One region of the Enterobacter mori genome, then DNA from elsewhere that is predicted to be linked to it. Evidence: predicted binding sites of a transcription regulator. Region 1 holds the regulator's gene; the other holds the start of a gene.
What was found. The regulator PurR, encoded in region 1, represses purine synthesis genes. The targets are predictions, from matches to a motif close to CANGCAAACGTTTGCNTG.
Positions count from the first base shown of each region.

Region 2: gltS (sodium/glutamate symporter) is a predicted target of PurR. The motif match lies at 8,989-9,006, and genes of this name have one in related genera.

Region 1 covers NZ_CP104285.1:1,984,915-2,000,968, reverse strand. Annotated here, with positions in the region: gene N2K86_RS09565 (FUSC family protein) at 1-599, shown strand, start outside; gene sodC (superoxide dismutase [Cu-Zn] SodC) at 578-1,096, opposite strand; gene N2K86_RS09555 (aldo/keto reductase) at 1,177-2,073, opposite strand; gene N2K86_RS09550 (DUF1289 domain-containing protein) at 2,122-2,361, opposite strand; gene eptA (phosphoethanolamine transferase EptA) at 2,510-4,135, shown strand; gene N2K86_RS09540 (TetR/AcrR family transcriptional regulator) at 4,177-4,776, shown strand; gene N2K86_RS09535 (alkene reductase) at 4,830-5,927, shown strand; gene gloA (lactoylglutathione lyase) at 6,027-6,434, shown strand; gene rnt (ribonuclease T) at 6,531-7,190, shown strand; gene grxD (monothiol glutaredoxin 4) at 7,266-7,613, opposite strand; gene N2K86_RS09515 (C40 family peptidase) at 7,952-8,725, shown strand; gene sodB (superoxide dismutase [Fe]) at 8,849-9,430, shown strand; gene N2K86_RS09505 (MFS transporter) at 9,467-10,633, opposite strand; gene cydH (cytochrome bd-I oxidase subunit CydH) at 10,799-10,888, opposite strand; gene purR (HTH-type transcriptional repressor PurR) at 11,186-12,211, shown strand; gene punR (DNA-binding transcriptional activator PunR) at 12,230-13,141, opposite strand; gene punC (purine nucleoside transporter PunC) at 13,256-14,455, shown strand; gene cfa (cyclopropane fatty acyl phospholipid synthase) at 14,755-15,903, shown strand; gene N2K86_RS09475 (riboflavin synthase) at 15,934-16,054, opposite strand, start outside.
Region 2 covers NZ_CP104285.1:86,590-102,643, reverse strand. Annotated here, with positions in the region: gene ligB (NAD-dependent DNA ligase LigB) at 1-1,509, opposite strand, end outside; gene gmk (guanylate kinase) at 1,761-2,384, shown strand; gene rpoZ (DNA-directed RNA polymerase subunit omega) at 2,439-2,714, shown strand; gene spoT (bifunctional GTP diphosphokinase/guanosine-3',5'-bis pyrophosphate 3'-pyrophosphohydrolase) at 2,734-4,848, shown strand; gene trmH (tRNA (guanosine(18)-2'-O)-methyltransferase TrmH) at 4,853-5,542, shown strand; gene recG (ATP-dependent DNA helicase RecG) at 5,546-7,627, shown strand; gene gltS (sodium/glutamate symporter) at 7,630-8,832, opposite strand; gene xanP (xanthine/proton symporter XanP) at 9,058-10,449, shown strand; gene N2K86_RS00460 (AsmA family protein) at 10,569-12,263, shown strand; gene yicI (alpha-xylosidase) at 12,347-14,665, opposite strand; gene N2K86_RS00450 (glycoside-pentoside-hexuronide family transporter) at 14,678-16,054, opposite strand, start outside.

The DNA.
Region 1 (16,054 bases):
TGACGAATCCCCCGGTTTACGATTACGCCGACTTTCTCAATGACAATCTGGCGAAGATCCTCGGTGTGGGTCTGGCGTGGCTGGCGTTCGCCGTACTGCGGCCGGGTTCTGATGCGCGTAAAAGCCGTAGACATATCCGTGAACTAAGACGGGGATTTGTCGACCAGCTTAGCCGTAAACCGCATCTGCGTGAAAGCGAGTATGAATCGCTGGTCTATCATCATGTCAGCCAGCTCAATAATAGCCAGGACTCTCTTTCCCGCCGCTGGCTGTTACGCTGGGGCGTGGTGCTGCTGAACTGCTCACACGTTGTCTGGCAGCTTCGTGCGTGGGAAACGCGTTCCGATCCGCTGTCACAGGTGCGTGATGTCTGCCTTTCCCTGCTACGCGATGTGATGAGCGAGCGCGGTGTCCAGCAGCGCCCGCTGGTAACCACGCTGGCTGAACTGCAGCGGATCTGCGATACCCTTGCGCGGCATCACCAACCTGCTGCTCGTGATTTGGCCTCGATAATCTGGCGCCTGCACTGCTCGCTGTCGCAGCTGGAACAGGCACCGTCACCGGGGACGATTGGGGATCAGATCACGCCACAGGCATAGCGTGCCCCGCCGCCGCCAAGTGGTTTAGGCTGATCGGACATATTGTCGCCGCCGACATGGATCATCAGCGCTTTCCCTTTCACCTCGTCCAGCTTTTTCAGACGAGGCGCCACAACCGGCTCCGTGGCTTTACCGTCATTGTTCACCACCAGCACAGGCAAATCGCCTAAATGCCCCATTCCCTCCGGGCCTTCATGCTTGCCGGAATGCTGCGGATCGAGGTGGCCCCCTGCTGCTTCCGCCGCCGACGGTTTGCCTTCTTTTAACGCGGGCTGACAGCTGCCTTTAGCATGGACATGGAAACCATGTTCACCGGGAGGAAGTGCTTTGAGGTTGGGGGCGAACTCCAGCCCTTTATCGGTCTCCGTGATCTTCACCGTACCGATGGACTGACCTACCCCCTGAGAGGTGACGAGATTCATTTCTACTTCGTCGCTGGCTGCCTGCGCCCCTGCGCAAACAACCAGCGTGACCAATGCCAGAGCAAAACGCTTCATATGACCTCCGCTGGTTATTTTTTGCCCCTTAAGTGTATACCAGAGGCAAAGATTTCACCGGAAAGTCACCTTAGGGCGGTTTATGGCACGTCGTAGCCCAGTGCGGCCTTGCGGATGCGGAACCACTGCTGACGGGTCATATTCAGCTCTTCGGCCGCCAACGCGGACCGCACACGCTCAATTTTACCCGAACCGATAATCGGCAGTGGCTTAGACGGCAGACGCAGGATCCACGCATAGACCACCTGCTCAATGCTTTCGGCATTCAGTTCGCGGGCAACGGTTTCCAGCTCGTCACGCAGGGGCTGGAATTCATCGTCATTGAACAAACGACCGCCGCCCAGGCACGACCACGCCATAGGACGAATGCGCAGCTGCTGCAGCTGATCGAGCGTACCATCCAGCAGCAGAGGCTGGTGTACCGGAGAAATCTCGACCTGATTAGTGGCCAGGGTAAACGGCAGACGGGATTGCATAAGCGCAAACTGCGCCGGGGTGAAGTTCGACACGCCAAAATGACGGACTTTTCCACTCTGGTGCAGATTCAGAAACGCTTCCGCCACCTCATCGGCATCCATCAATGGGTCAGGACGATGGATCAGCAGCAGATCGATATGATCGGTTGCCAGATTCACCAGAGATTGCTCGGCGCTCTTTATAATGTGTGCGCTGTCGGTAATGTAGTGGCCGAGCGCGTTTTCAGGTTTCGCGGTGGTGGCGATACCGCACTTGGTGACGATCTCCATCCGCTGACGCAGGGCTGGCACCAGCTTTAGCGCCTCACCGAAGGCGGCTTCACACTGATAGCCGCCATAAATGTCGGCATGATCGACGGTGGTGATCCCTAAATCGAGATGCTCTTCAATAAAGCTCGCCAGCTGAAGCGGGGACATATTCCAGTCCATCAAACGCCAGTAGCCCATGACAAAACGGGAGAACTCTGGCCCCTGCGGGGCAAGGGTAATACGCTGAACCATAACATTTTCCTCAAGAACGTGATGTCATGAGTATACGCAATTACCGTGTTAAAACAGTGAAGGTTGCTGGGGTTCTTCGGTTTCCCCCGCTTTGTTTGCGCGAATTTTGCGCAGCAAACGCTGTCGGCAGAGGCGAAGCACGTCCTGCTTTTGTGTATCGCTAAAGTTTTGCCAGTTAAACCGCTCGTCACGGGTACGCATGCACCCACGGCAATAGCCGCGTTCATCAACCTGACAAATCCCCCGGCACGGGCTCTGGATGGGGAAAAATTCCAGTTGCTCTGCCACACTCACCTCCACAAACCGACCATCACTTACAGTGAAGACGTTATGCGCCTACTGTGCAAGAGATTTACCACCGTTTTGTGGCATTAAGGTTTCACTAATCTTCCCTCTCTATACTCGCCGCATCACTATAACGAATGGTTTGCTTATGATGTGGTTTTCAAAAAAGTTACACTGTAACGATATTAAATTCACTCTGGGTTGTGCGCTATTCTTTACTGCGCTAAATGCACTTTTTATTCAGCGCAGCTGGGCCATTATCGCCCCTGCACATCTGCACGACATCCTCTTCGCCGCTTCCGTACCCCTGGTGCTGTTTTGCGGCTGGGTAATTGTCTTTAGCCTGCTAAATATTCCTTTTATTCGTAAGCCGCTGCTGATTGTCCTGACCATCGGATGCGCTGCCGCGACCTACTTTATGTATACCTACGGCGCGGTTATCGATCAGAACATGATTGTGAACGTGTTTGAAACCAATTCCCAGGAAGCTACGGCACTGCTCACGCCACAGATGATCCTGTGGATTGCCGTTGCCGGTATTGTCCCTTCCGTCATACTTGCACTGACGCGGATCCGTACCGGGAAATGGTGGTATGCCCTCCTTATGCGCTTTGCCGCAATGCTGGGGGCACTTCTGGTCATTATTCTGGTGGCTGCCGTCTTTTATAAAGATTACGCCTCGCTGTTTCGCAATAATAAAAGCATTGTCAAAATGGTCACTCCGGCGAACTACGTCAGCGCCGTCGTGAAGTACAGCAAAATGCGCTGGTTTGCGGGCGACCAAACGCTGGTACGCATCGGTGAAGATGCCCATAAAGGCCCACTGATTGCCGGGCAGCAAAAGAAAACCGTGCTGGTGCTGGTCGTCGGTGAAGCCTCACGCGCGGCAAACTACTCGCTCAACGGCTACGGGCGCGAAACTAACCCGGAACTGAAAAAGCAAGACGTCATTAACTTCCCGCAGGCCTCGTCCTGTGGTACCGAAACCGCCGTTTCTGTCCCTTGTATGTTTTCCGGCATGACCCGGAAAACATACGATGCTGACCTCGCGCGTCACCAGGAAGGTCTGCTCGACGTGCTTAACCATGCTGGTGTCAATCTGCTGTGGCGTGATAACGACGGCGGCTGTAAAGGTGCCTGCGACCGTGTGCCGCACACAGATATGACGCAGTGGAAACTGGATCAATTCTGCAAAGACAAAACCTGCATTGATGATGTGAATCTCTATCGTCTGGATAATGTGCTGGACGGTCTGAAGCAAGACACGGTATTGGTTATCCATCTGATGGGCAGTCACGGTCCGGCGTATAACAAACGCTATCCGGACAGCTTCCGAAAATTTACGCCAACCTGTGATACCAATGAAATACAGGACTGCGATCATCAGGCGCTGATGAACACCTATGACAACACCATCCTCTATACCGACAGTGTGGTCAGTAGAACGATTGACGCCTTAAAAGCCCGTCAGACCAACATGAACACGGCGCTGATTTATCTTTCCGATCACGGTGAATCACTGGGTGAAAGCGGGATTTATCTGCACGGTACGCCGTACATGCTGGCGCCAGAGCAGCAAACGCATATTCCCTTTATGTTCTGGCTCTCCCCTGACTACGTGAAAAATTATGGCGTCAACGAGCAGTGTTTGCGTGACCATGCAGCAAAAGATGCGGTATCGCAGGACAATTTGTTCGCCACCGTACTGGGTATGATGGACGTGAAATCAACGGTTTATCAGCAACAGATGGATATTTTGTCGCCATGTCGTCACTAAGCAAGCTTGCATTAGACCGAGCGGTCTATTAGAGTGCACCCATGAGCAGACACACTGAACACGATACACGCGAACATTTACTGGCAACCGGCGAGCGTCTTTGCATGCACCGCGGGTTTACCGGTATGGGGTTGAGTGAGTTACTGAAAACCGCTGAGGTGCCGAAGGGGTCGTTTTATCACTACTTTCGCTCCAAAGAAGCCTTCGGCGTGGCCATGCTGGAGCGGCACTACGCCAGCTACCATCAGCGTCTTGCCACCCACTTCGCCAGCGGTGCAGGTAACTACCGGGATCGGGTTCTGAACTACTATCAGGAAACGCTGACGCAGTTCTGTCAGCAGGGCATCATCAGCGGTTGCCTGACGGTAAAACTCTCTGCAGAAGTGTGCGATCTCTCCGAAGATATGCGCGCGGCGATGGATAAAGGTGCCAGTGGGGTTATCGCCCTGCTCGCGCAGGCGCTGGCGAAGGGGCGTGATGAAAACACGCTCGCCTTCCCCGGCGACCCGCTAACACAGGCTCAGGTTTTGTACTCCCTCTGGTTAGGGGCCAACCTGCAGGCCAAGATTTCTCGCAGTGCCGTGCCGCTCGAAAGCGCGCTGGCACATGTAAAAAGCAGTATTACTGCGCCTGGCGCTTAGCAGGCGTTTTTATTTACGTCATTACTAGTCGACTGGTCTACTCAGGAGTCGTTATGTCCGCTGAAAAGTTATTTACCCCACTGAAAGTGGGCGCTGTTACCGCGCCAAACCGTGTGTTTATGGCCCCGCTGACCCGTCTTCGCAGCATCGAGCCGGGTGACATTCCAACGCCTCTGATGGGTGAATATTACCGTCAGCGCGCAAGCTCAGGGCTTATCATCTCTGAAGCCACGCAGATTTCTGCCCAGGCGAAAGGCTATGCCGGTGCGCCAGGTCTGCACAGCCCGGAACAGATTGCCGCGTGGAAGAAAATCACCGCAGGCGTGCACGCAGAAGATGGCCGCATTGCGGTTCAACTGTGGCACACAGGCCGTATCTCGCACAGCAGCATCCAGCCTGGCGGTCAGGCTCCGGTGTCCGCTTCTGCCCTGAGCGCAAATACCCGAACGTCCCTGCGCGATGAAAACGGCAATGCAATTCGCGTCGATACTTCCATGCCGCGTGCGCTGGAGCTGAACGAGATCCCTGGCATTGTGAACGATTTCCGTCAGGCCGTGGCGAACGCCCGTGAAGCCGGTTTCGACCTGGTTGAGCTGCACTCTGCACACGGTTACCTGCTGCACCAGTTCCTGTCACCGTCCTCTAACCACCGCACGGACCAGTACGGCGGCAGCGTTGAAAATCGCGCGCGTCTGGTCCTGGAAGTGGTGGATGCGGTTTGTAAAGAGTGGAGCGCAGACCGTATTGGCATTCGCGTCTCCCCTATTGGCTCTTTCCAGAACGTCGACAACGGCCCGAACGAAGAAGCGGACGCGCTGTATCTGATTGAAGAGCTGGCGAAACGCGGTATTGCTTATCTGCACATGTCCGAGCCGGACTGGGCAGGCGGCCAGCCTTACACAGAAGCCTTCCGGCAGAAAGTGCGCGAGCGTTTTCACGGCGTGATCATCGGTGCGGGTGCGTATACCCCAGAAAAAGCGGAAGATCTGATCGGCAAAGGCCTGATCGACGCAGTCGCGTTTGGCCGTGACTTTATTGCGAACCCGGATCTGGTTGCCCGTCTGCAGAAGAAAGCGGAGCTGAACCCCCAGCGCCCTGAAAGCTTCTACGGCGGCGGCGCGGAAGGCTATACCGACTACCCTTCGCTCTAATCCCCCATTGTGCATTGATAGCGGCGACATTTCGCCGCTATACTAAAACATCGTTTCTGTTCAAAAAAATATTCCATTCTATTGGTTAATGAGGAAATTATGCGCCTACTTCACACCATGCTGCGCGTTGGCGACCTGCAACGTTCCATCGATTTCTACACTAAGGTTCTGGGCATGACGCTGCTGCGCACCAGCGAAAATCCTGAATACAAATATTCGCTGGCGTTCGTGGGTTACGGCCCGGAATCCGATGAAGCCGTAATCGAGCTGACCTATAACTGGGACGTGGACAGCTATGAGCTGGGCACCGCATACGGTCATATCGCGCTGGAAGTGGACAACGCAGCGGAAGCCTGTGAGCGCATCCGCAGCAACGGCGGCAACGTTACGCGTGAAGCGGGCCCGGTAAAAGGCGGCACCACCGTGATTGCGTTTGTTGAAGATCCCGACGGTTATAAAATCGAACTGATCGAAGCCAAAGACGCTGGCCGCGGTCTGGGCAACTGATCCCGCAGGGCGCACTATGCGCCCGTAGTTTTACTGCATCCCCTCTCAAAATTTGCCATAATGCGCACTGCTTTTTTCCCCTTGTAAGAGACCCTGATGTCCGATAACGCTCAATTTACCGGTCTGTGCGACCGTTTTCGTGGTTTTTATCCCGTTGTCATTGATGTAGAAACAGCCGGATTTAACGCTAAAACCGATGCGCTGCTTGAAATTGCCGCCATCACGCTGAAGATGGATGAACAGGGCTGGCTTACACCGGACACCACGCTGCATTTCCATGTTGAACCTTTCGAAGGGGCAAACCTGCAGCCAGAGGCGCTGGCCTTTAACGGTATCGATCCGAAAAACCCGCTACGTGGCGCGGTCAGTGAATATGACGCGCTGCACGCCATTTTTAAAATGGTGCGCAAAGGCATGAAAGAGAATGACTGTAGCCGCGCCATTATGGTGGCCCACAATGCGACGTTCGATCACAGCTTTACCATGGCCGCCGCAGAGCGCGCCTCGCTGAAACGCAACCCGTTCCATCCGTTTGTGACGTTTGACACCGCAGCACTAAGCGGTCTGGCGCTGGGCCAAACGGTGCTGTCCAAAGCCTGCATCACGGCAGGGATTGAGTTTGACGGCACGCAGGCGCACTCGGCGCTCTACGATACGGAGCGCACGGCAGAACTGTTTTGTGAAATTGTTAACCGCTGGAAACGTCTGGGCGGCTGGCCGCTGCCGATGGGCGATGAGGCCGATATTCAATCATAGGTCGGGTAAGCGCAGCGCCACCCGACAAAAAAAAAGCGACCTCGACAGGTCGCTTTTTGTCTTTAGGCAGAAAACTTACTCTGCGTCTGGTTCTTCGGTTTTGTATTTCGCCGCCGTCTCTTTGATCAGCTGCTGCAGTTCGCCACGCTGATACATTTCGATCAGGATGTCGCAACCGCCCACCAGCTCACCGTCAACCCACAGCTGCGGGAAAGTCGGCCAGTTTGCGTATTTTGGCAGCTCAGCGCGGATGTCCGGGTTCTGCAGGATATCAACGTAAGCAAAACGCTCACCACAGGCAGATAACGCCTGAACCGCTTGTGCGGAGAAACCGCAGCTTGGCAGCTTCGGAGAACCTTTCATGTACAGGAGAATCGGGTTTTCAGCGATTTGTTGCTGAATTTTTTCAATAGTGGTGCTCATGTCTTGCTTCCTTTAACTTCTGTTACGGCATTCGTCTGACATTGTAGCGGTTCAGACAGACATCGGAAAATAACATTTTTGTCACGTCTTACTATTTTAACGGTTAACGCTAAAAGATGCATTGCAAATGACGCTTATCCCTGTTTGCAGTACGGTTTTGCTTAGGGAGTGAACAATAGTGCGACAGAACGATGAATTTTTTTGCACTTGCTAACGAAACATGATTTTAGAATGAAAAATGCTATTAACTTCTCGGGTTTTTATGGATTAGAATCGACAGGCTTTGTAAATCATACGCGGGTATTATTGATGGCCTGCATTAATCAGGGGACTGCCCAGTGGCGCGGATAAATAAAATCTCGATCACGCTCTGTGCTTTACTGTTTACATCACTCACTTTCACGCCAGCGGCGAACGCCTCTGAACAGGCGCGGCATTCTGCTGTACAAAAAACGCATCTGGTTAAGTCCACAGAACGTAAGAAAAAAACCACCAGCAAGACCGTAAAGAAAAAAACACCCACAACGACCAAAAAGACCGCCTCCAGCAAGACGAAAACAGCCCCAGCCCACACCGCACATTCTACCCGACGTAAAGCCTCGCAAACGGCCGCCAGCCTCGTAACAGAAAAATGCACTACGCGTAAAGGTCACAAAGCGAAGTGCACGAAAGTCACGAAATTAGCCGAAGTGCATAAAGTCCGTATGCAGAAAGCGCAAAAAACGGCGATGAATAAATTAATGGGGCAAATTGGTAAACCCTATCACTGGGGTGGCACTTCTCCGCGAACGGGTTTCGATTGCAGTGGCCTGGTCTATTACGCTTATAAAGACCTGGTGAAATTCCGTATTCCGCGTACCGCAAATGAAATGTACCACCTGCGCGACGCCGCACCGGTCAATCGTGGTGAACTGGAGAACGGTGACCTCGTGTTCTTCCGTACCCAGGGACGCGGCACGGCTGACCATGTCGGGGTCTATGTCGGTAACGGAAAATTCATTCAGTCACCGCGCAGCGGCCAGGACATCCAGATTACCTCTCTCAGTGAAGACTACTGGGTGCGCCATTACGTTGGCGCGCGCCGTGTGATGACGCCAAAAACCATTCGCTAACCCCTGCCCTGCCGCACGCGTGGCAGGGTAAGTTCCTCTTTTGCATACCCTTTCAATTTGCTATCCTTTCCCTGTTGTCTGTAGGGTTATTGGCAACATACAAATAAAATAAGGAGAGAAGCAATGTCGTTCGAATTACCTGCACTACCGTATGCAAAAGACGCCCTGGCGCCACACATTTCTGCGGAAACGCTGGAGTACCATTACGGCAAACATCATCAAACCTATGTCACCAATCTGAACAACCTGATCAAAGGTACCGATTTCGAAGGCAAAACGCTGGAAGAGATCGTCCGTAGCTCAGAAGGTGGCGTGTTCAACAACGCGGCTCAAGTGTGGAACCACACCTTCTACTGGCACTGCCTGGCGCCAAATGCCGGTGGTGAACCTACCGGTGAACTGGCGACCGCCATTAACGCCGCTTTTGGCAGCTTCGCGGACTTCAAAGCGAAGTTTACCGATGCGGCCATCAAAAACTTCGGTTCCGGCTGGACGTGGCTGGTAAAAGAAGCGGATGGAAAACTGGCTATCGTTTCCACCTCTAATGCGGGCACCCCGCTGACCACCAGCGCTAAACCGCTGATGACCGTGGACGTATGGGAACACGCTTACTACATTGATTACCGTAACGCGCGTCCTAACTATCTGGAGCACTTCTGGGCACTGGCTAACTGGGACTTTGTGGCGAAGAACTTCGCCGCGTAAGAGAACGCAGAAGGGTTCACCCTTCTGCGCTTTTGCTTATTCCGCCGCGCAGGCGGCTTCTGGCTGTTTACGACCGGACATCAGCACTAACAGCAGGCCGAGAGCGGCAATAATTGCCCCCATTACCGGCACAAAACTGTATCCCAGACCACCGGAAATCACCGCCCCGCCCGCTGCCGCCCCCAGCGCGTTACCCAGGTTAAACGCACCGATATTCACGGAAGAAGAGAGACCTGGCGCTTCATGGGCGACACGCATCACCCTCATCTGAAGCGGGGGTACCACGGCAAAGGTGGCAGCGCCCCACACGACCATCGCGATCGCAGCACCCCATTCGTTGCGTGCCAGCCACGGGATCGCAATCATGATGACAATCAGCAGGGTTAAAAAGCCTTTCAACGTACCGCTCACCGAACGATCGGCCAGTTTCCCGCCCAGATAGTTTCCGATAGAGAACCCCACGCCAATCAGCACCAGCATCGCGGTAATAAAGATCGGCGTCGCGTGGGTGATATCGTGCAGCACCGGTGAGATATAGGTGTAGAGGGTAAACATCGCACCGGCCCCCAGCACCGTGGTCAGCAGCGCGGAAAGCACCTGAGGACGCATCAGCACCGACAGCTCTTTACGTACGTCAGGACGTTCACCGGCGCTCCCTTTCGGTAAGGAGAAGAACAGCGCCACCATCGCCACCACGCCCAGCCCTGCTGTCGCCAGGAAAGACATTCGCCAGCCAATCACTTCACCCAGCCAGGTGGCCGCAGGCACACCGCCTATGTTGGCGATAGTCAGCCCCATAAACATGGTCGCCACCGCGCTGGCCTGCTTGTGCTTCGGAACCACACTTGCCGCAACAACCGAGCCCAGACCGAAAAATGCGCCGTGGTTCAGGCTGGTCAGAATACGCGACAGCATCAAAGTGGTGTAATCCGGCGCAATTGCGGAGAGCACGTTGCCCAGCGTAAAGATCGCCATCAGAAATATCAGCGCATTGCGACGCGCGCGGTGCGACAGCAGCAGCGTCATCAGTGGGGCCCCGACCATCACGCCGATGGCATAGGCGCTGATTAACATCCCGGCCGCAGGAATAGAGACGTCCACGCCCCGTGCGATAACAGGCAGTAACCCCATCGGGGAGAATTCAGTAGTGCCAATCCCAAAGGCGCCAATCGCCAGGGCCAGCAGAGGAAAATTGATTTTCATGAGTCAACTCCGGATGCCGTGTCATCACGCGACACAGAACTAAGAAGTCAAAAGCATGACATCAATCACAAAATTTGAGAAGTTAACATTTTGGCAAAAGATTTTTGCCAGAGAGGTAACAATCGGAAGAAAATGAGGAGGGAGAGGACTCTCCCCCCGCGTAAATCAGTGCAGCGCAGCCGTCAAACCACCGGCAACAATCAATGCCAGCACGATAAAGGTGGTCACCAGCGAAAACTTCAGATCGGAACTCATCAATTTTTCTCCTTTTAATCACCCCACGAAAAGTGAGTTTGCTCATTTTTACATAGTTTACGTCAAAAATCTTCCTGGATTTAAACTGATATCCACTTTAGCTCTTCCCCTTTTCATCAAGATAGGACAAAATTCCACGCTAAATTTATTAGCGTACCGGCCATTGATCCCCTCCTGACGTCCTGTGTCGTTTTCCCGGCGTGTCGCAACTCAAGATTGCGTAATAAGGGTGAGAGAAGGCAAACGTTTACCTTCAAGTTTTTCAGGAGTTTAGGATATGGTCTGGAGTGACATTGAATGGCAACAATAAAAGACGTAGCAAAACGCGCAAACGTTTCCACTACAACCGTATCACATGTAATTAACAAAACCCGCTTCGTCGCGGAAGAGACGCGCAACGCCGTCTGGGCGGCGATCAAGGAGTTACATTACTCCCCAAGTGCGGTTGCGCGCAGCCTGAAGGTGAATCACACCAAGTCGATTGGCTTGCTGGCAACCAGCAGTGAAGCGGCCTATTTTGCCGAGATCATCGAAGCGGTTGAGAAAAACTGCTTCCAGAAAGGCTATACCCTGATTCTGGGCAACGCGTGGAACAGCATCGAGAAGCAGCGCGCCTACCTGTCGATGATGGCGCAAAAGCGCGTCGATGGCCTGCTGGTAATGTGTTCCGAGTACCCGGAATCCGTGCTGTCCATGCTGGAAGAGTATCGCCACATTCCGATGGTGGTCATGGACTGGGGTGAAGCGCGCGCCGACTTCACCGATTCCGTTATCGATAATGCCTTTGAAGGCGGCTATATGGCCGGTCGTTATCTGATCGAACGCGGTCACCGCGAGATTGGCGTGATCCCGGGTCCGCTGGAACGCAACACCGGTGCGGGCCGTCTGGCCGGGTTTATGAAGGCAATGGAAGAGGCGCTGATCACCGTGCCGGAAAACTGGATTGTTCAGGGCGACTTTGAGCCGGAATCGGGTTACCGTGCAATGCAACAGATTGTCTCCCAACCGCATCGCCCGACGGCTGTTTTCTGTGGCGGCGATATTATGGCGATGGGCGCGCTCTGCGCCGCCGACGAGCTGGGCCTGCGGGTGCCGCAGGATATTTCCGTGATCGGGTATGACAACGTGCGTAACGCGCGCTTCTTCACCCCGGCGCTGACCACCATTCACCAGCCAAAAGACTCGCTGGGCGAAACGGCTTTCAACATGCTGATGGACAGGATCGTCAACAAGCGTGAAGAATCCCAGTCGATTGAAGTTCACCCGCGCCTCATCGAGCGCCGCTCCGTGGCGGACGGTCCGTTCCGCGACTATCGCCGTTAATCGCATTCCGGGGGCCAGTTATGCTGGCTCCCGTAGCCACTCCCGATTCAAGGTTTCACTGTCTCCCAGATAATCCAGCAGCCAGGCCATCGCAGGCGATACGTCGTTTTGCTGCCAGGTCAGACAGCAGGCCGCATCCGGGAACGGATTTTCCAGCGTCAGCGCTTTCCACTCCCCGGTATCGATGCGCGGTCGCGCGAAGTGAACGGGCACCATCGCCACGCACAGCCCCGCAGAAAGACAGGTTGCCGACGATTCCCAGTCAGGAGCCACCACGCGACGCTGGTTGTCCAGGAGCCAGGTGATGCGCTTGGGCAGCGAGCGCGAGGTATCTTCCAGCACCAGCGACGGCCAGTTGCGCAGCGTGTCATCGCTGAGAGGGCCTTCCATTGCCGCCAGCGGATGATCGCTGGCGACAACGCAGGTCCAGCTCAGCATCCCCATATCGCGAAACGCATAGCGTCCCCCGACGGGGATCGCCTGCGTTGCCCCAATCGCCATCTCCACCCTGCCATCCGCCAGCGCATCCCAGACGCCGTTGAACACCTCCTGGGAGACACGTAGTTCGACATCAGAAAAATGACGATAGAAATCCACGATCATTTGCCGGGTCCGTTCCGGCTTGACGATATTGTCCACCGCGATGGAGAGATGGCCTCGCCAGCCGTTAGCGATCTGCTGACACTGCTCGCGGGTGATCTGCATTTTTTTGATGACAGAACGCCCTTCCTTTAAAAACCACGCGCCTGCGGGCGTTAATTCCACGTCGCGATGACGCCGCTCGAACAGCGGAACCGCCAGCCACTCTTCCAGCTGACGCACGGTGTAACTGATGGCCGAGGGTACGCGGTGTAACTCCTGCGCGGCACCGGTGAAACTGCCGTTACGGGCAACAGCATCGACAACTTCAAGAGAATAATCTGACCACATGTTCTGCCTGCAAAAAATTTGAATGCACTCAGCAAATATTAGCGTTTCACAAGCCGCTTTGCACTCCCTACACTCTGCGCCAACGTACACCTGCCTCCTCAGGAGAATAAAATAATGCAACCCAGGAAAGGATTTTTGGTCTGGCTCGGCGGCTTAAGCGTGCTGGGCTTTTTAGCGACCGACATGTATCTGCCGGCATTTGCCGCGATGCAGGAAGATCTGCAAACCCCCGCAGCCGCTATCAGCGCCAGCCTGAGCCTGTTCCTCGCCGGTTTTGCCTTCGCGCAACTGCTCTGGGGACCACTCTCCGACCGCTTTGGTCGTAAACCGGTGCTGCTGCTGGGTCTGGCTATTTTTGCCGTGGGCTGTCTGGGCATGCTGTGGGTACGCGATGCCACCTGGCTGCTGGTACTGCGATTCATTCAGGCCGTTGGCGTCTGTGCTGCAGCGGTGACCTGGCAGGCGCTGGTGACCGATTATTACCCGGCATCACGCACTAACCGAATTTTCGCCACCATTATGCCGCTGGTCGGTCTCTCGCCTGCCCTTGCACCTTTGCTCGGAAGCTGGATCCTGGCCCATTTCGACTGGCAGGCGATTTTCGCTACGCTCTTTGCCATCACGCTGGTATTGATGCTGCCTGCGTTTTTCCTCAAGCCTGCGCATAAAAAAGAGACGCATCCTGACGCGAAGCCGATTACCTTTGCCTCGCTGCTGCGTTCAAAAGCGTATCGCGGTAACGTCCTGATTTACGCGGCCTGTTCCGCCAGTTTCTTCGCGTGGCTGACTGGCTCGCCGTTCATTCTGCACGATATGGGATACAGCCCGGCGGCAATCGGCCTGAGTTATGTTCCACAGACCATTGCTTTCCTGGTCGGCGGCTACGGCTGTCGCGCAGCGCTGCAGAAGTGGGAAGGCCAGCAGATGCTGCCCTGGCTACTGGTGTTGTTCGCGTTAAGCGTTTTCGGCACCTGGGCCGTCGGGTTTATTCCGGGTACGGGCCTGACAGAAATTTTGATTCCGTTCTGCGTCATGGCCGTCGCTAACGGTGCTATTTACCCAATCGTAGTCGCGCAGGCGTTACGTCCGTTCCCACAGGCGACGGGACGCGCCGCCGCGCTGCAGAACACGTTACAGCTGGGTCTGTGCTTCCTGGCAAGTCTGGTGGTCTCTGCGTTGATTTCCACGCCGCTCCTGACGACCACCAGTGTGATGCTGGTGACCGTTGCGCTGGCTGCCTTTGGCTACCGTATGCAGCTTTCCGCACAGCGCGAGCAGAATGCGCGTCAGCAGGTAGAAACGTCGCACGCATAATCGCGCCAGAAATTATGTTAAGACACAGTGATTAGGTTGCTAAGAATTTTCTATTGAATCACCAAATTTTGAGGCCTATACTAAATTTGGTTCGATGAAATACGATAAATATTAAGTGTTAACGGGAGCCGGAGTGCTCCCGTTTTACCATGGAAGGCTTTTCGGCAAGGGTTATCTCCCTTCCTCTGTTCTACGTCGGATATTAGCCTCGCGGGCATTTACCGTGAGACTTCTCACAAACCCAAAAAAGCGTCTACGCTGTTTTAAGGTTCTGATCACAGCAAGGTGATGGAGAAGCTATGAGTTCATCGTGTATAGAAGAAGTCAGCGTTCCGGACGATAACTGGTCCCGGATCGTCAGTGAACTGTTGGGACGTGCGGGCATCACGATTAATGGGTCCTCCCCCGCCGATCCGCAGGTCAAACATCCCGATTTTTTTAAACGCGTCTTGCAAGAGGGATCGTTAGGTCTCGGCGAAAGCTATATGGACGGCTGGTGGGAGTGTGAACGGCTGGACATGTTTTTCTCCAGCGTATTACGCGCCGGTCTTGAAAATCAGCTCCCCCGCCACTTCAAAGACACGCTGCGTATCGCCTCCGCCCGCCTGTTCAATCTGCAGAGTAAAAAGCGGGCATGGATCGTCGGTAAAGAGCACTACGATCTTGGTAATGACCTGTTCAGCCGTATGCTGGATCCCTTAATGCAATATTCCTGCGGCTACTGGAAAAAGGCCACAACGCTTGAAGAGGCGCAGCAAGATAAACTGCGTCTAATCTGCGAGAAACTGCAGCTAAAACCGGGTATGCGCGTGCTTGATATCGGCTGCGGCTGGGGCGGTCTGGCGTATTTCATGGCGAAGCATTACGGTGCCAGCGTTGTGGGCGTGACGATTTCAGCTGAACAACAAAAAATGGCTCAGACACGTTGCCAGGATCTGGATGTAGATATTCGACTTCAGGACTACCGCGACCTGAACGAACAGTTCGACCGCATCGTTTCCGTTGGCATGTTCGAGCACGTGGGTCCGAAAAACTACAGAACCTATTTTGACGTTGCCGACCGAAACCTGAAGCCTGACGGTATTTTCCTGCTCCATACCATAGGTTCTAAGCGCACCGACAATAACGTGGACCCGTGGATCAATAAATACATCTTTCCGAATGGCTGTTTACCGTCCGTGCGCCAGATTGCTAACGCCAGCGAGTCCCACTTCATTGTTGAAGACTGGCATAACTTCGGCGCGGATTACGACACCACATTGATGGCATGGCACTCACGTTTTCAGGAAGCCTGGCCCGAGATTGCAGACAACTATTCCGAACGGTTCAAACGCATGTTTAGCTATTATCTGAATGCCTGTGCGGGTGCTTTCCGTGCGCGGGATATTCAGCTCTGGCAGGTTGTTTTCAGTCGCGGCATTGAACACGGATTACGTGTCGCACGCTAAAAAATAACCCCGGATATCCGGGGTTGTTTTTTATTCTTCCTCAACGGCTTTTATTATCGCCGCCTCTTTTGCCGCCAGGACACGTTCAACGGTATCCACTACCGCCTGAGTTTGCGGATCGATTTCGATATTCACGCGATGCCCCAGTTTT
Region 2 (16,054 bases), 1.9 Mb from region 1:
ATCGATAGCGTTCAGTGTCGATTTGGATAGCGGAGCTCCCATCGCGCTAATCCAACGGATAAAAGGTTGTTCCCGCACCCGATTAAAACGATGCCAGAGCGCTAGCCCGCGCGCCGCAGAAAACCCCGGCGTGGCCTGAAGCTGCGCCTGTGTTAATAACAGCCATGAAAAGATATGTTCGAAATGATGAGCCTGCCAGAGCGTACGCCAGCCGGACTCCCCTAACCCTTCGATATCCAGCCCCTGTTTAGAGCTGAGCCATGTTAGCCGGGCAAAAAACTGCTCCATGCAGTCCAGCGAGGCATAAAAACAGCTTAATGAATGGTACTTCAAGGCAGGAGGCTGCGGTTTTTGTCTGTCCGTCCCTCGCCAGACCACCTTATCCAGGCGCGGAATACCCTGTCCGGCGAGACTGATCAGCACCTGATCGCCTTGTGCGATATCCAGTCTCTGCCAACGCCCAACCGATCCCAGACTGACTCGTCGCACCTGTTTATCATCCAGTCGCACAGGCTCAAGCCCTGCGATGACGGATACCTTACCCGTTCGTCCTACAGAAAACTGGATATTCTTTACCTCAGCAAGCTGCGAAACAGGAGAATATTTCCACGCGACGACCCAGTTTCCTTCACCGGGCAACCAGCTTTCGCCCGCGGGTTCATCCTCGGAACGCACCACAATGCCATCCGTGGCAAAGGGTAATGCGGTCACGTGCCAGGCCGCGCGCTGTTTCTCGACGGCATCAACAGATTCGGCGGGAAGCGTATACCGCGCCGACAGCGTAAAACCGGCTTTAGACAGCTCAGCCAACGACGTCTTCATATCTTTCGGCCCATCCGGCCATGCCCAGATGAATACGCCGATGTTACTCAATAGCGCGTTATCCTTTTGTCGCATCATCGCACCCGCCACCTTTGCGCGAGCGTTCATTCCGCCCATCTGGCTCTGAATGTGGTTGTCGTGCATCCAGAAAAGCTCGCCCTGTAAGATGCTATTCGCCAGCGCGCCGGTGAGCTTTTGCGGAACAGACGGGATTAAACGCACCTTCTCGGTCCAGTCTTCACCTTTCAGGCCATCACCGCGGCTGATGGCCTGAGTTAACTTTCCGTCACGATAGACCAGCGTTACCGCCACACCGTCAACTTTAGGCTGCAGCCAGAGATGCTGTCGGGCACGCATCCACTGTCTCAACTCCTCTTTGTTGGTCACTTTATGTACGCCCGTATGGGCAACAGGATGTTTTACGCTCCCCGTCAGCGCGGGGAGTTTCTCTTCTGAAGGCTCGCTGCTAAAACACCGCTGCCACTGGGTTAACCGTGCGTTAAGCTGGTCGTACACGTCGTCATTAACATCACTCACCCCCTGCTTCCAGTAGGCATCATCCCAGCGTTTGATCTGCGCGCTTAACGACGCAATCTCTTTCTCTGCTTTTGCCTGCGACCACACCGGACACACCGCCGCGCCATAGCCACACCACAACACCAGTAATCCGCTTATCCATCGCCACATTGCTACCCCTCCTTTGCGTTGCAGGAGGTATAACCTGATGACTGAAACAACGCTAACGGCAACCTTTCGCTTTGCGAGGTGGCATCCAGGGTTTCTTTTTATTTCTGCAAACCGCGGGTAAAACCGGAAAACGGCACGCAAAAATCAATAATCCAGGGGAAAAAGTGTGACAAAGGCTACGTCACGGTGCGCCGACGTGTATAATAAGCCCGTATGTAGGACTTCTTCGCTAACACATACAAAAGACTCTCATGGCTCAAGGCACGCTTTATATTGTTTCTGCCCCTAGTGGCGCGGGTAAATCCAGCCTTATTCAGGCACTGTTAAAAACCCAACCGTTGTACGACACACAGGTTTCTGTTTCTCACACCACGCGAGCGCCGCGTCCGGGTGAAGTGCACGGTGAACACTATTTCTTTGTGGATCACGACGAATTCAGAGCGATGATCGGCAGAGACGCGTTTCTTGAACATGCTGAAGTGTTCGGTAACTACTACGGCACCTCGCGTGAAACCATTGAGCAGGTTCTGGCAACCGGCGTAAACGTGTTCCTGGATATCGACTGGCAGGGCGCGCAGCAAATTCGCAAGAAAATGCCTGACTCGCGCAGTATCTTTATTTTACCGCCATCGAAAGATGAGCTTGATCGCCGCCTGCGTGGCCGCGGTCAGGACAGCGAAGAAGTCATCGCAAAGCGTATGGAACAGGCTGTTGCAGAAATGAGCCATTACGCGGAATATGATTACCTTATTGTGAATGATGATTTTGATGCCGCGCTGAGCGATCTCAAAACCATTCTTCGTGCAGAACGCCTGCGTATGAGCCGCCAGAAGCAGCGACATGACGCATTAATCACCAAACTGTTGGCAGACTGAACCCACTTTCAGTATCATGCCCAGTCATTTCTTCACCTGTGGAGCATTTTAAGTATGGCACGCGTAACTGTTCAGGACGCTGTAGAGAAAATTGGTAACCGTTTTGACCTGGTGCTGGTCGCCGCGCGTCGCGCTCGTCAGATGCAGGTAGGCGGTAAAGATCCGCTGGTACCGGAAGAAAACGATAAAACCACCGTTATTGCACTTCGCGAAATCGAAGAAGGTCTGATCAACAACCAGATCCTCGACGTGCGTGAGCGCCAGGAGCAGCAAGAGCAGGAAGCCGCAGAACTGCAGGCCGTAACCGCTATTGCTGAAGGTCGTCGTTAATTAAACCTGCGGGTCGCCCTTGTATCTGTTTGAAAGCCTGAATCAACTGATTCAAACCTACCTGCCTGAAGACCAGATTAAGCGTCTTCAGCAGGCGTATCTCGTTGCACGTGACGCTCACGAGGGCCAGACACGTTCAAGCGGTGAACCCTATATCACGCACCCGGTAGCGGTGGCCTGTATTCTGGCCGAGATGAAACTCGACCACGAAACGCTCATGGCCGCTCTGCTGCACGACGTGATCGAAGATACCCCTGCCACGTATCAGGACATGGAACAGCTGTTTGGCAAAAGCGTTGCCGAACTGGTGGAAGGGGTCTCTAAGCTTGATAAGCTGAATTTCCGCGACAAGAAAGAGGCACAAGCCGAAAACTTCCGCAAGATGATTATGGCGATGGTGCAGGATATCCGCGTCATTCTCATCAAACTCGCTGACCGTACCCACAACATGCGCACGCTGGGCTCACTTCGCCCGGATAAACGTCGCCGCATTGCCCGTGAAACCCTCGAAATCTACAGCCCGCTGGCGCACCGTTTAGGTATTCATCACATTAAAACCGAGCTGGAAGAGCTGGGTTTTGAAGCGTTGTATCCGAACCGCTATCGCGTGATTAAAGAGGTGGTGAAAGCCGCACGCGGTAACCGTAAAGAGATGATTCAAAAAATCCTCTCGGAAATTGAAGGGCGCTTACAGGAAGCGGGAATTCCGTGCCGCGTCAGCGGTCGCGAGAAACATTTGTACTCCATCTACTGCAAAATGGTGCTCAAAGAGCAGCGTTTTCACTCGATCATGGATATCTACGCCTTCCGCGTCATTGTCCACGACTCGGACACCTGCTATCGCGTGCTGGGGCAGATGCACAGCCTCTACAAACCGCGTCCGGGGCGGATGAAAGATTACATCGCCATTCCCAAAGCGAACGGCTATCAATCTTTGCACACCTCGATGATCGGGCCGCACGGCGTGCCTGTTGAGGTGCAAATTCGCACCGAAGACATGGATCAGATGGCAGAGATGGGGGTTGCCGCACACTGGGCGTATAAAGAGCACGGTGGCGAAAGCAGCACGACCGCACAAATCCGCGCCCAGCGCTGGATGCAGAGCCTGCTGGAGCTTCAGCAGAGCGCGGGTAGCTCGTTTGAATTTATCGAGAGCGTTAAATCCGATCTCTTCCCGGATGAAATTTACGTTTTCACCCCAGAAGGTCGCATTGTCGAACTGCCTGCAGGCGCAACGCCGGTCGACTTCGCTTACGCCGTGCATACCGATATCGGGCATGCCTGCGTCGGTGCGCGCGTCGACAGACAGCCTTACCCGCTGTCTCAGCCGCTCTCCAGCGGCCAGACGGTAGAAATTATTACCGCGCCGGGCGCACGTCCGAACGCGGCCTGGCTGAACTTTGTCGTGAGCTCCAAAGCACGTGCCAAAATTCGCCAGCTGCTGAAAAACCTCAAGCGCGATGATTCCGTCAGCCTGGGGCGTCGTCTGCTCAACCACGCGTTGGGCGGCAGCCGTAAGCTGGCTGAAATTCCGCAGGAGAACATCCAGCGTGAGCTGGAGCGTATGAAGCTCGCGTCGCTTGATGACCTGCTGGCAGAGATTGGCCTCGGTAACGCCATGAGCGTGGTGGTGGCGAAGAACCTGCAGCAAGGCGACACAACAGCGGTGCCTGCAACGACGCAAAGCCACGGACACCTGCCGATTAAAGGCGCGGACGGGGTGCTGATCACCTTCGCAAAATGTTGCCGTCCAATTCCAGGCGACCCGATTATTGCGCACGTCAGCCCGGGTAAAGGGCTGGTTATCCACCACGAATCCTGTCGTAACATTCGCGGCTACCAGAAAGAAGCCGAGAAGTTTATGGCGGTCGAGTGGGATAAAGAGACCGCACAGGAATTTATCACCGAAATTAAGGTGGATATGTTCAACCACCAGGGTGCCCTGGCGAACCTGACGGCTGCGATCAACACGGCCTCTTCCAATATTCAGAGCCTGAATACGGAAGAAAAAGATGGTCGCGTGTATAGCGCCTTTATTCGTCTGACCGCGCGCGACCGCGTGCATCTGGCGAATATTATGCGCAAAATCCGCGTCATGCCGGACGTGATTAAAGTCACCCGAAACCGAAACTAGGTTTATGAATTCACAACGTTATGCACGTATCTGCGAAATGCTCGCCAGGCGTCAGCCTGATCTGACGGTCTGCATGGAGCAGGTGCATAAACCTCATAACGTCTCTGCTATCGTTCGTACCGCAGATGCCGTCGGTGTGCATGAAGTGCACGCCGTCTGGCCGGACGGCCGTATGCGAAATACGGTTTCGGCAGCGGCAGGCAGCAACAGTTGGGTGTCTGTCAAAAATCATCACACCATTGGCGAAGCCGTATCGCACCTGAAAGGGCGCGGAATGCAGATCCTGGCCACTAACCTGTCCGCTAAAGCCGTAGATTTCCGCGAGATCGATTACACCCGCCCGACCTGCATTTTGATGGGTCAGGAGAAAACCGGGATCTCCCAGGAAGCGCTGGATCTGGCGGATCGGGACATCATCATTCCGATGATCGGCATGGTCCAGTCTCTCAACGTCTCCGTGGCGTCCGCGCTCATTCTGTATGAAGCGCAGCGCCAGCGTCAGAACGCCGGGATGTACGAGCGCAGCAACAGCATGCTGCCGGAAGAGGAACAGCAGCGTCTGCTGTTTGAAGGTGGTTATCCGGTGCTGGCTCGCGTTGCGAAGCAGAAAAAATTGCCTTACCCCCACGTCAACGCGCAGGGCGAGATTCAAGCCGATGCCGAGTGGTGGGCCACCATGCAGTACGCCGGGTAAGTGATGAAAGGCCGCTTGCTGGATGCCATCCCGCTCAACAGCCTGACGGGCGTGGGCGCGGCGCAAAGCAATAAGCTGGCTAAGATTGGCCTGCACACCGTGCAGGATCTCCTGCTTCACCTCCCCCTGCGTTACGAAGACCGTACCCAGCTCTATAAGATTGGCGATCTCCTTCCCGCCATTTACGCCACCGTTGAAGGCGAAGTCCTGAACTGCAACATCACCTTCGGCGGACGCCGAATGATGACCTGTCAGATCAGCGACGGTACCGGCATTCTCACCATGCGTTTTTTCAACTTCAGCGCGGCGATGAAAAACAGCCTGGCGACGGGCCGCAGGGTGCTGGCCTATGGCGAAGCCAAACGCGGGAAATACGGCGCAGAGATGATCCACCCCGAGTACCGCGTGCAGGGCGATCTCAGTACGCCGGAGCTGCAGGAGACGCTCACCCCGGTTTACCCGACGACGGAAGGCATCAAGCAGGCGACGCTGCGTAAGCTTACCGATCAGGCGCTGGAACTGCTGGATACCTGCGCCATTACCGAGCTGCTGCCACCCGAGCTGGCGCAGGGCATGATGAGCCTGCCCGAAGCGCTGCGCACCCTGCACCGCCCGCCGCCAACGCTGCAGCTCAGCGATTTAGAAAGTGGCACACACCCCGCCCAACGGCGTCTTATCCTTGAGGAATTACTGGCGCATAACCTGAGCATGCTGGCGCTTCGCGCGGGCGCGCAGCGTTTCCATGCCCAGCCCTTAAGCCAGAATGATGAACTCAAAGATAAGCTGCTGGCCTCGCTGCCGTTTAAACCCACCGGCGCACAGGCGCGCGTCACCGCCGAAATCGAACGCGATATGGCGCTCGACGTGCCGATGATGCGCCTCGTGCAGGGTGACGTGGGGTCCGGTAAAACGCTGGTTGCCGCGCTGGCTGCCCTGCGCGCGATTGCTCACGGTAAACAGGTGGCGCTGATGGCGCCGACCGAACTGCTGGCTGAACAGCACGCCAACAATTTCCGCGCCTGGTTCGCGCCGCTGGGGATTGAAGTGGGCTGGCTTGCCGGGAAGCAAAAAGGCAAAGCACGCCTTGCGCAGCAGGAAGCTATTGCCAGCGGGCAGGTGCAGATGATTGTCGGCACGCACGCCATCTTCCAGGAGCAGGTGCAGTTTAACGGCCTTGCGCTGGTGATTATCGACGAGCAGCACCGCTTCGGCGTGCATCAGCGTCTGGCACTGTGGGAGAAAGGCCTGCAGCAGGGTTTCCACCCGCATCAGCTGATCATGACCGCCACGCCGATCCCGCGCACTCTGGCGATGACCGCCTACGCCGATCTGGATACCTCTACCATCGACGAACTTCCGCCGGGCCGTACCCCGGTCACAACGGTCGCCATTCCTGACACGCGCCGCAGCGATATCATCGACCGCGTGCGCAACGCCTGCACCCACGAAGGGCGTCAGGCCTACTGGGTCTGTACGCTGATTGAAGAGTCTGAACTGCTGGAAGCACAGGCTGCGGAAGCCACGTGGGAAGAGCTTAAGCTGGCGCTGCCGGAGCTGAACGTGGGTCTGGTTCATGGACGCATGAAGCCCGCCGAAAAACAGGCGGTGATGCAGTCGTTCAAACAGGGTGATCTGCATCTGCTGATCGCCACCACGGTGATCGAAGTCGGCGTGGACGTCCCGAATTCCAGCCTGATGATCATCGAAAACCCGGAGCGTCTCGGCCTTGCCCAGCTCCACCAGCTGCGCGGGCGCGTTGGCCGTGGCGCGGTAGCGTCCCACTGCGTACTGCTCTACAAAGCCCCGCTCTCAAAAACCGCACAGATGCGTCTGCAGGTACTGCGCGACAGCAACGACGGTTTTGTGATTGCGCAAAAAGACCTGGAGATCCGCGGCCCGGGAGAACTGCTGGGTACGCGTCAGACGGGGAACGCGGAATTCAAAGTGGCGGATTTGCTGCGCGATCAGGCTATGATCCCCGAAGTTCAACGCCTCGCACGCCATATTCATGAACGCTACCCCGAACAGGCGGCAGCGTTAATTGAGCGCTGGATGCCGGAAACCGAGCGGTATTCCAACGCCTGATTTCAGGCAAACATCGGCAGCATCAGGTACAGCTTAATCACCAGCGCGTTGACGATATCAATGAAGAATGCGCCAACCATCGGTACCACCAGAAACGCCATGTGCGATGGCCCGAACCGTTCGGTGATCGCCTGCATGTTGGCGATAGCCGTTGGGGTAGCCCCCAGACCAAACCCGCAGTGACCCGCCGCCAGCACCGCAGCATCGTAGTTTTTGCCCATCATGCGCCAGGTCACGAACATGGCGTACAGCGCCATAAACAGCGCCTGCACCGCCAGTATCGCCACCATCGGCAGCGCCAGCGAGGCCAGCTCCCACAGTTTGAGGCTCATCAGCGCCATCGCCAGGAACAGCGACAGGCAGACGTTTCCAAGCACCGATACCGCCCGTTCAAACACGCGGTAGAAGCCCATCAGCGCCAGACCGTTGCTCAGGATCACCCCGATAAACAGCACGCAAACAAATGTCGGCAGTTCAAACGCGGACCCCGCCAGCCATTGCGCAACCACTTTGCCCACGGTCAGGCAGATGGCGATCATCGCAATGGTTTCAATCAGCACCAGCGAGGTAATACTGCGCCCGACGTCCGGCTTTTCGAACGCGGTCGGCACCAGCTCATCGTCAGGCCTGCCGTTCGGCGTGGTGGAGTGCTTAACCAGATACCGCGCCACCGGGCCGCCAATCAGGCCACCCAGCACCAGACCAAAGGTCGCACAGGCCATCGCCACCTCCGTCGCGTTTTCAAACCCGTAGCGCTCGATGAACAGCTTGCTCCACGCGGCCCCGGTACCGTGACCGCCTGACAGAGTAATCGACCCCGCCAGCAGCCCCATCAGCGGATCCAGCCCCAGCAGCGTCGCCATCCCGATGCCGATGGCGTTTTGCATCAGCAGCAGCCCCACCACCACAATCAGAAATACGCCGAGCACTTTACCGCCCGCCCGCAGGCTCGCCAGGTTGGCATTCAGGCCGATGGTGGCAAAGAAGGCCAGCATCAGCGGGTCTTTCAGGGACATATCAAAATCGATTTCCCAGCCCATGCTTTTTTTCAGAATCAGCAGGGCCAGCGCCACCAGCAGGCCACCGGCGACAGGTTCAGGAATGGTGTATTTCTTCAGAAGGGAAACGCTATGTACCAGCTTACGGCCAAGCAGTAAGACCAGCGTTGCGGCAACAAGTGTCGACAACGTATCGAGATGAATCATAGAAGGCTCCTGTTTTGCGCGTGTTCCATACACACGCGGCGTTATCCTGGGCCGGTTTGCGCTCTTCATGAGCTCCCGGCGCAAAAAGTGTAATTTTTTTTCCCGATGCGTTGTAGAAAACCTGCGCACAGCGGCAGATTTTCTTCCCTTTTTTTGCTGGCAATCGTTTGCTTTTACCAGGTGGTCAGATAAAATGCCCGCTTTTCCACCGTGGGATTGTCGCCGATGTCCGTTAACACCGTAGAGTCGCCTGATGCGCAACCGATTGCGCAGAAGCAAAATAGCGAACTGATTTACCGCCTTGAAGATCGACCGCCGCTGCCGCAAACGCTTTTCGCCGCCTGCCAGCATCTTCTGGCGATGTTTGTTGCGGTGATCACCCCGGCGCTGCTGATCTGCCAGGCGCTCGGTTTACCGGCGCAGGACACGCAGCACATTATCAGCATGTCTCTCTTCGCCTCCGGCGTGGCCTCGATTATTCAAATTAAAGCCTGGGGTCCGGTGGGGTCGGGATTATTGTCGATTCAGGGCACCAGCTTTAACTTCGTGGCACCGCTGATCATGGGCGGTACGGCGCTGAAAACCGGCGGGGCGGATGTCCCGACCATGATGGCGGCACTGTTCGGCACGCTGATGCTGGCCAGCTGTACGGAGATGGTGATCTCCCGCGTTCTGCACCTGGCGCGTCGCGTCATTACCCCGCTGGTTTCCGGCGTGGTCGTCATGATCATCGGCCTGTCGCTAATTCAGGTGGGCCTGACGTCCATCGGCGGCGGATATGCGGCAATGAGCGACCACACCTTCGGCGCGCCGAAAAACCTGCTGCTGGCGGGCGTGGTGCTGGCGATCATTATTCTGCTTAACCGTCAGCGTAACCCATACCTGCGCGTGGCCTCGCTGGTGATCGCCATGGCGGCGGGTTATCTGCTGGCGTGGGCGCTGGGCATGCTGCCGGAGAACACCGCGCCGACCAACAGCGCGCTGATCACCGTGCCAACGCCGCTGTACTACGGACTGGGCATTGACTGGGGCCTGCTGCTGCCGCTGATGCTGGTCTTTATGATCACCTCTCTGGAAACCATCGGTGACATCACTGCTACCTCGGACGTCTCCGAGCAGCCGGTGTCCGGCCCGCTGTACATGAAGCGCCTGAAAGGCGGCGTGCTGGCGAACGGCCTGAACTCGTTTGTCTCTGCCGTATTCAACACCTTCCCGAACTCCTGCTTCGGTCAGAACAACGGCGTGATCCAGCTGACCGGCGTAGCCAGCCGCTACGTCGGTTTTGTGGTGGCGCTGATGCTGATCGTCCTCGGCCTGTTCCCGGCAGTGAGCGGCTTTGTGCAGCACATCCCTGAACCGGTACTTGGCGGCGCAACCCTGGTGATGTTTGGCACCATCGCGGCCTCCGGCGTGCGTATCGTCTCCCGCGAGCCGCTGAACCGCCGCGCGATCATGATTATCGCCCTGTCGCTGGCCGTCGGTCTGGGTGTTTCCCAGCAGCCGCTGATCCTGCAGTTTGCGCCTGACTGGGTGAAAAACCTGCTCTCTTCCGGCATTGCCGCGGGCGGTATCACCGCTATCGTGCTGAACCTCGTTTTCCCGCCTGAAAAGAACTGATCCCCTTCACGGCAGGCAGTCAAGGCCTGCCGTGACATCTCTTTACACCATTCCCGCCTTGAGCATTGCGCATAAATCGTGCATAACTCCTTTATGTGCGTTTTGCGGGATGGAAGACCATGAAATTTATTGGAAAGCTGATCATCTATCTTCTGTTAGCTCTGCTTGTGGTGGTGCTGGCATTCTATATTTTGCTCCAGACCCGCTGGGGCGCGTCGCAGGTGAGCAATTGGGTTACGGTCAATACCGATTACGAACTCAACTTTGACCTGATGGATCACCGCTTTTCATCCCCTTCTCACCTCATTCTGGAAAATGTCACCTTTGGTCGTGACGGCAAACCCGCCACCCTGGTGGCCAAAAAAGTCGATATCGGTTTAAGCAGCCGTCAGGTAACCGATCCGCTGCATATGGATACCATCACCCTCTTTGATGGCACGCTGAACCTCTCTCCGCAAACCGCGCCGCTGCCTTTCCAGGCGGACCGCTTGCAGCTAAATAACATGGCCTTTAACAGCCCGAATACCGAATGGGACCTGAGCGCGCAGAAAGTCACGGGCGGCGTCAGCCCGTGGCAGCCTGAGGCGGGCAACGTGCTGGGCAAAAACGCGCAGATCCAGATGAGTGCAGGCTCGCTCACCCTGAACGGCGTCCCGGCCAGCAACGTCCTGATTCAGGGGCAGCTCAACGGACAAGAGGTGGTGCTGAGCACCATTGGCGCGGATATGGCGCGCGGCTCGCTCACCGGCTCCGCCCTGCGTAACGCTGACGGCAGCTGGATTATCGACAGCATGCGTCTGAATGAGATCCGCCTGCAAAGTGATAAATCGCTGATGGATTTCTTTGCTCCCATCACCACGCTCCCTTCCCTGCAGATTGGTCGGCTGGAAGTAACCGACGCGCGCCTGCAGGGGCCGGACTGGGCGGTGACGGACCTTGATTTGAGCCTGCGTAACCTGACGCTCAGCAAAGGCGACTGGCAGAGCCAGGAGGGGCGTTTGTCCATGAACGCCAGCGAGTTTATCTACGGATCGCTGCATCTGTTCGACCCGATCCTGAACGCGGAATTCTCCCCGCAGGGTATCGCACTGCGCCAGTTCACCTCCCGCTGGGAAGGCGGCATGGTTCGCACCTCCGGCAACTGGCTGCGCGACGGCAAAGCGCTGGTGCTGGATGATGCCGCCATCGCCGGGCTGGAATACACCTTGCCTGAAAACTGGAAAACGCTGTGGATGGATCCCCTGCCGGAATGGCTGAACAGCGTGACGCTAAAAAAATTCGGCCTGAGCCGCAATCTGGTGATCGACATCGATCCCACCTTCCCATGGCAGATCACCTCTCTGGACGGCTATGGCGCAAACCTGCAGCTGGCGAAAGACCGCCAGTGGGGCGTCTGGGGCGGCAGTGCAACATTGAACGGTGCGGCCGCGACCTTTAACCGCGTGGACGTGCGCCGTCCGTCGCTGGCGCTGAATGCGAACGCCGCCACGGTGAACATTACCGACCTGAGCGCCTTTACCGAGAAAGGTATTCTGGAAGCAACGGCGACGGTTTCACAGCTGCCACAGCGGCAGACCACGGTGAGCCTGAACGGGCGCGGCATGCCGCTCAACGTGCTGCAGCAGTGGGGCTGGCCTGCGCTGCCGATTGCAGGCGACGGCAATGTTCAGCTCACCGCCAGCGGCAGCGTGCAGGCGAATACCCCGCTTAAGCCGACGGTGAACGGCAAGCTGAACGCGGTGAATATGGATAAACAGCAGGTGCAGCAGACGATGACGGGCGGGGTGGTGTCGACGGTGGCTCCGGCACAGTAAATAGCCGGGTGGCGGCTATGCCTTACCCGGCCTACGATCCAATGTAGGCCCGGTAAGCGAAGCGCCACCGGGCATTTTCCACCTCAGAACTGAACCACCACCTCATTCCCCTCCGCTTTCACCACCACACCCCACTCACTGCCCGCGTGTGACCCCCCCTTCACACCGCTCACCTTCTGCACGTTGCGCAAGCACACCGACCAGTTTTGCGCGTCTCCCGCGCCGGTAAAGGTCACGATGTCGCCCCGACGTGACGCCTTCAGCGTAAACGCCACGGAGCCGTCCGCCGCAGGCACGTCGCTCACCGCCGTTGCGCCATCCTCCAGGTTAAACAGCTGGAAGGCCGTCCCCTCGTGCCACGCGTAGTCCGGCTTCTGGTTATTGTTGCCCAGCGCCAGCAGCGTGTTGTCGCGCACGTAGACCGGCAGGCTCAGGAAATCGTGCTGCTGCTTATGCCAGCGGCTGCCCTGGATTTTGTCGTTGTGCCACAGGTGCGTCCAGCGGCCTTCCGGCAGGTAGAACTGCACGTCCCCCGCCTCAGAGAACACTGGCGCCACCATTAACGCGTCCCCCAGCATGTACTGACGGTCAAGATAATCGCACGCCGGATCGTCCGGGAACTCCAGCATCATCGCGCGCAGCATCGGCGTGCCGCACTCGCGAGCCATCGCCGCCTGACGGTACAGGTACGGCATCAGCTGGCATTTCAACTGCGTAAAGTGGCGCACCACGTCGCAGGACTCGTCATCGTACGCCCACGGCACGCGGTAGGATTTGCTCCCGTGCAGGCGGCTGTGGCTGGAGAACAGCCCGAACGCGCACCAGCGCTTGTAGACGTGCGCGGGGGCGGTGTTTTCGAACCCGCCGATATCGTGGCTCCAGAACCCGAAGCCAGACAGGCCAATCGACAGCCCGCCGCGCAGGCTTTCGGCCATGGATTCATAGTTGGCGTAGCAGTCGCCGCCCCAGTGCACCGGGAACTGCTGCGCACCGACGGACGCGGAGCGGGCGAACAGCACCGCCTCTTCCTCCCCCACCGTCTCTTTCAGCACGTTCCACACCAGTTCGTTATAGATGTAGGCGTAGTGGTTGTGCATCTTCTGCGGATCGGACCCGTCAAACCACTGCACGTCCGTCGGGATACGCTCGCCGAAGTCGGTCTTGAAGCAGTCGACGCCGATATCGACCAGGCCTTTCAGCTTGTCGGCATACCACCGGCACGCTTCCGGGTTGGTGAAGTCGTAAATCGCCAGCCCCGGCTGCCATTTGTCCCACTGCCACAGGGAGCCGTCCGGGCGCTTGAGCAGGTAGCCCTTCTCTTTCAGCTCCTGGAAAATCGGGGATTTCTGGCCGATGTACGGGTTGATCCACACGCAGACCTTCAGCCCTTTCTCCTTCAGGCGGCGGATCATCCCTTCCGGATCCGGGAAGGTCACCGGGTCCCACTCGAAGTCGCACCACTGGAAGGCCTTCATCCAGAAGCAATCAAAGTGGAAAACATGCAGCGGCAGGTCGCGCTCGGCCATACCGTCGATAAAGCTGTTAACCGTCGCTTCGTCGTAGTTGGTGGTGAACGAGGTGGTGAGCCACAGTCCGAATGACCAGGCAGGCGGCAGCGCCGGACGGCCGGTGAACCGCGTGTAGCGGTTGAGCACTTCTTTCGGCGTCGGGCCGTCGATCACGAAGTACTCCAGATATTCCCCTTCCACGCTGAACTGCACCTTAGAGACTTTCTCAGAGCCGACTTCAAACGAGACGTTTTCCGGATGATTCACCAGCACGCCGTAGCCGCGGTTGGTCAGGTAGAACGGGATGTTTTTGTAGGATTGCTCGGTGCTGGTGCCGCCGTCGCGGTTCCAGGTCTCGACCGTCTGGCCGTTGCGCACCAGCGCGGTGAAGCGCTCGCCCAGGCCGTAGACCGTCTCCCCCACGCCCAGATCCAGACGTTCAAACACATAGTTGCGATCGGCATTGCTGTCCTGCACGTAGCCGTTGTTTTTCAGCTGGCTGCCGGTAATGCGCTGGCCGTTGCGCAGGAAATCCAGCGCCCAGAACTCGCCTTTGGTGACGCGCACGCTGACGCTGCCGCTTTTCAGCTCGGCAAAATCGGCGTTGTTTTCAATCTCAACCTTCACGTCTTTCAGAACGTTCAGCGGATAGTGCGGACCGTTGTTCAGCGCGCCCTGGAAGTGCTCGATGCGCACCCCGACAATCCCTTCCTGCGGGGCAAACAGGCGCACCGTGAACATCAACGTGTCGAGCTGCCAGGTGCGTTCGCGCACGTCGCGCGGCGCGACGTACACCACCAGGTCATTGCCCTGCTGCTCCACGTCGAACACCTGCACCGGATAGGTCACGTTCAGGCCCGGCTGAATAAGCCAATTTCCATCACTGATTTTCATACTCTCGTCCTCTTAGTTCTGTAATTCTTTGCTGACCGGCAGGTTTTCAAACTCCTGCTGATTGCGGCGCGCGCCCTGCGCCAGCTCGCCCAGGATTTTGGTCAGGAAAGGGGTTTTCAGCGTGTAGTAGCGTTTGGCGATAATTGCGCTCAGCACGTAGCAGACCGCCGGGGCCAGGGTAAACAGGCCGATAATGATGCTGATGGTCGCGCTGTTCTGGGTTTTGGCTGCCGCATCGTAGCCGCCGCCTGCCAGCATCCAGCCGATCATCGCCCCGCCCAGCGCCAGGCCGAGCTTCAGCACGAACAGCGTGCCCGCAAAGCTGATGCCGGTCAGGCGTTTGCCGTTGGTCCATTCGCCGTAGTCGACGGTATCGGACATCATCACCCACTGAATTGGCGTCACCAGCTGGTGCAGCACGCCGATGACGAAGATAAAGGCGAACATCAGCACGGTGGCGTGCATCGGCACGAAGAACATCGCCACGCTGACCACCGCCAGCGCGGCGTTAGTCCACCAGAAGATGCTGACCTTGCACTTCCAGTCGGTAAGCGGTTTTGCCAGCGCGGAGCCAATCAGGTTGCCGACGCAGTAGGTGGTGAGGAAGGCGACGAACACCTCCGGCGAGCCCATGATCCAGGTGCAGTAGTACATCATCGCGCCGCCGCGCACGCAGACGGCGAGGATGTTGAGGATGGTGAGCACGCCCACGATGCGCCACTGGTCGTTTTGCCAGATATCACGCAGATCTTCACGCATGGAGGTCGTGCTCGGCGGTACCAGGATGCGCTCTTTGGTGGTGAAGAAGCAGAACGCCAGCATCAGGAACGCAACCACCGACAGCACGGCGATCCCGCCCTGGAAACCGAACGCTTTATCGTCGCCACCAATCAGGTTCACCAGCGGCATCATCAGCACCGTGGAGAGCATGCCGCCCGCCGTCGCCAGCACGAAGCGCCAGGACTGGAGGGAGATACGCTGCGTCGGGTCGTTGGTGATCACGCCGCCGAGCGCGCAGTAGGGGATATTGACCACGGTATAGAGCAGGGTCAGCAGGGTGTAGGTAATGGCGGCGTAAACCATTTTGCCGTTGAGGCTAAGGTCCGGCGTGGTGTAGGCCAGCACGCAGACGATACCGAACGGGATGGCACCAAACAAAATCCACGGACGGAACTTGCCCCAGCGGCTGCGGGTGCGGTCGGCAATCAGCCCCATGCACGGGTCGGAGATCGCATCCAGCGCGCGCGCCAGCAGGAACATGGTGCCGACAAACCCGGCGGGAATGCCGAAGATATCGGTGTAGAAAAACATCATGTACAACATAACGTTATCAAAAATGATGTGGCTGGCGGCGTCTCCCATGCCGTAGCCAATCTTCTCTTTTACTGA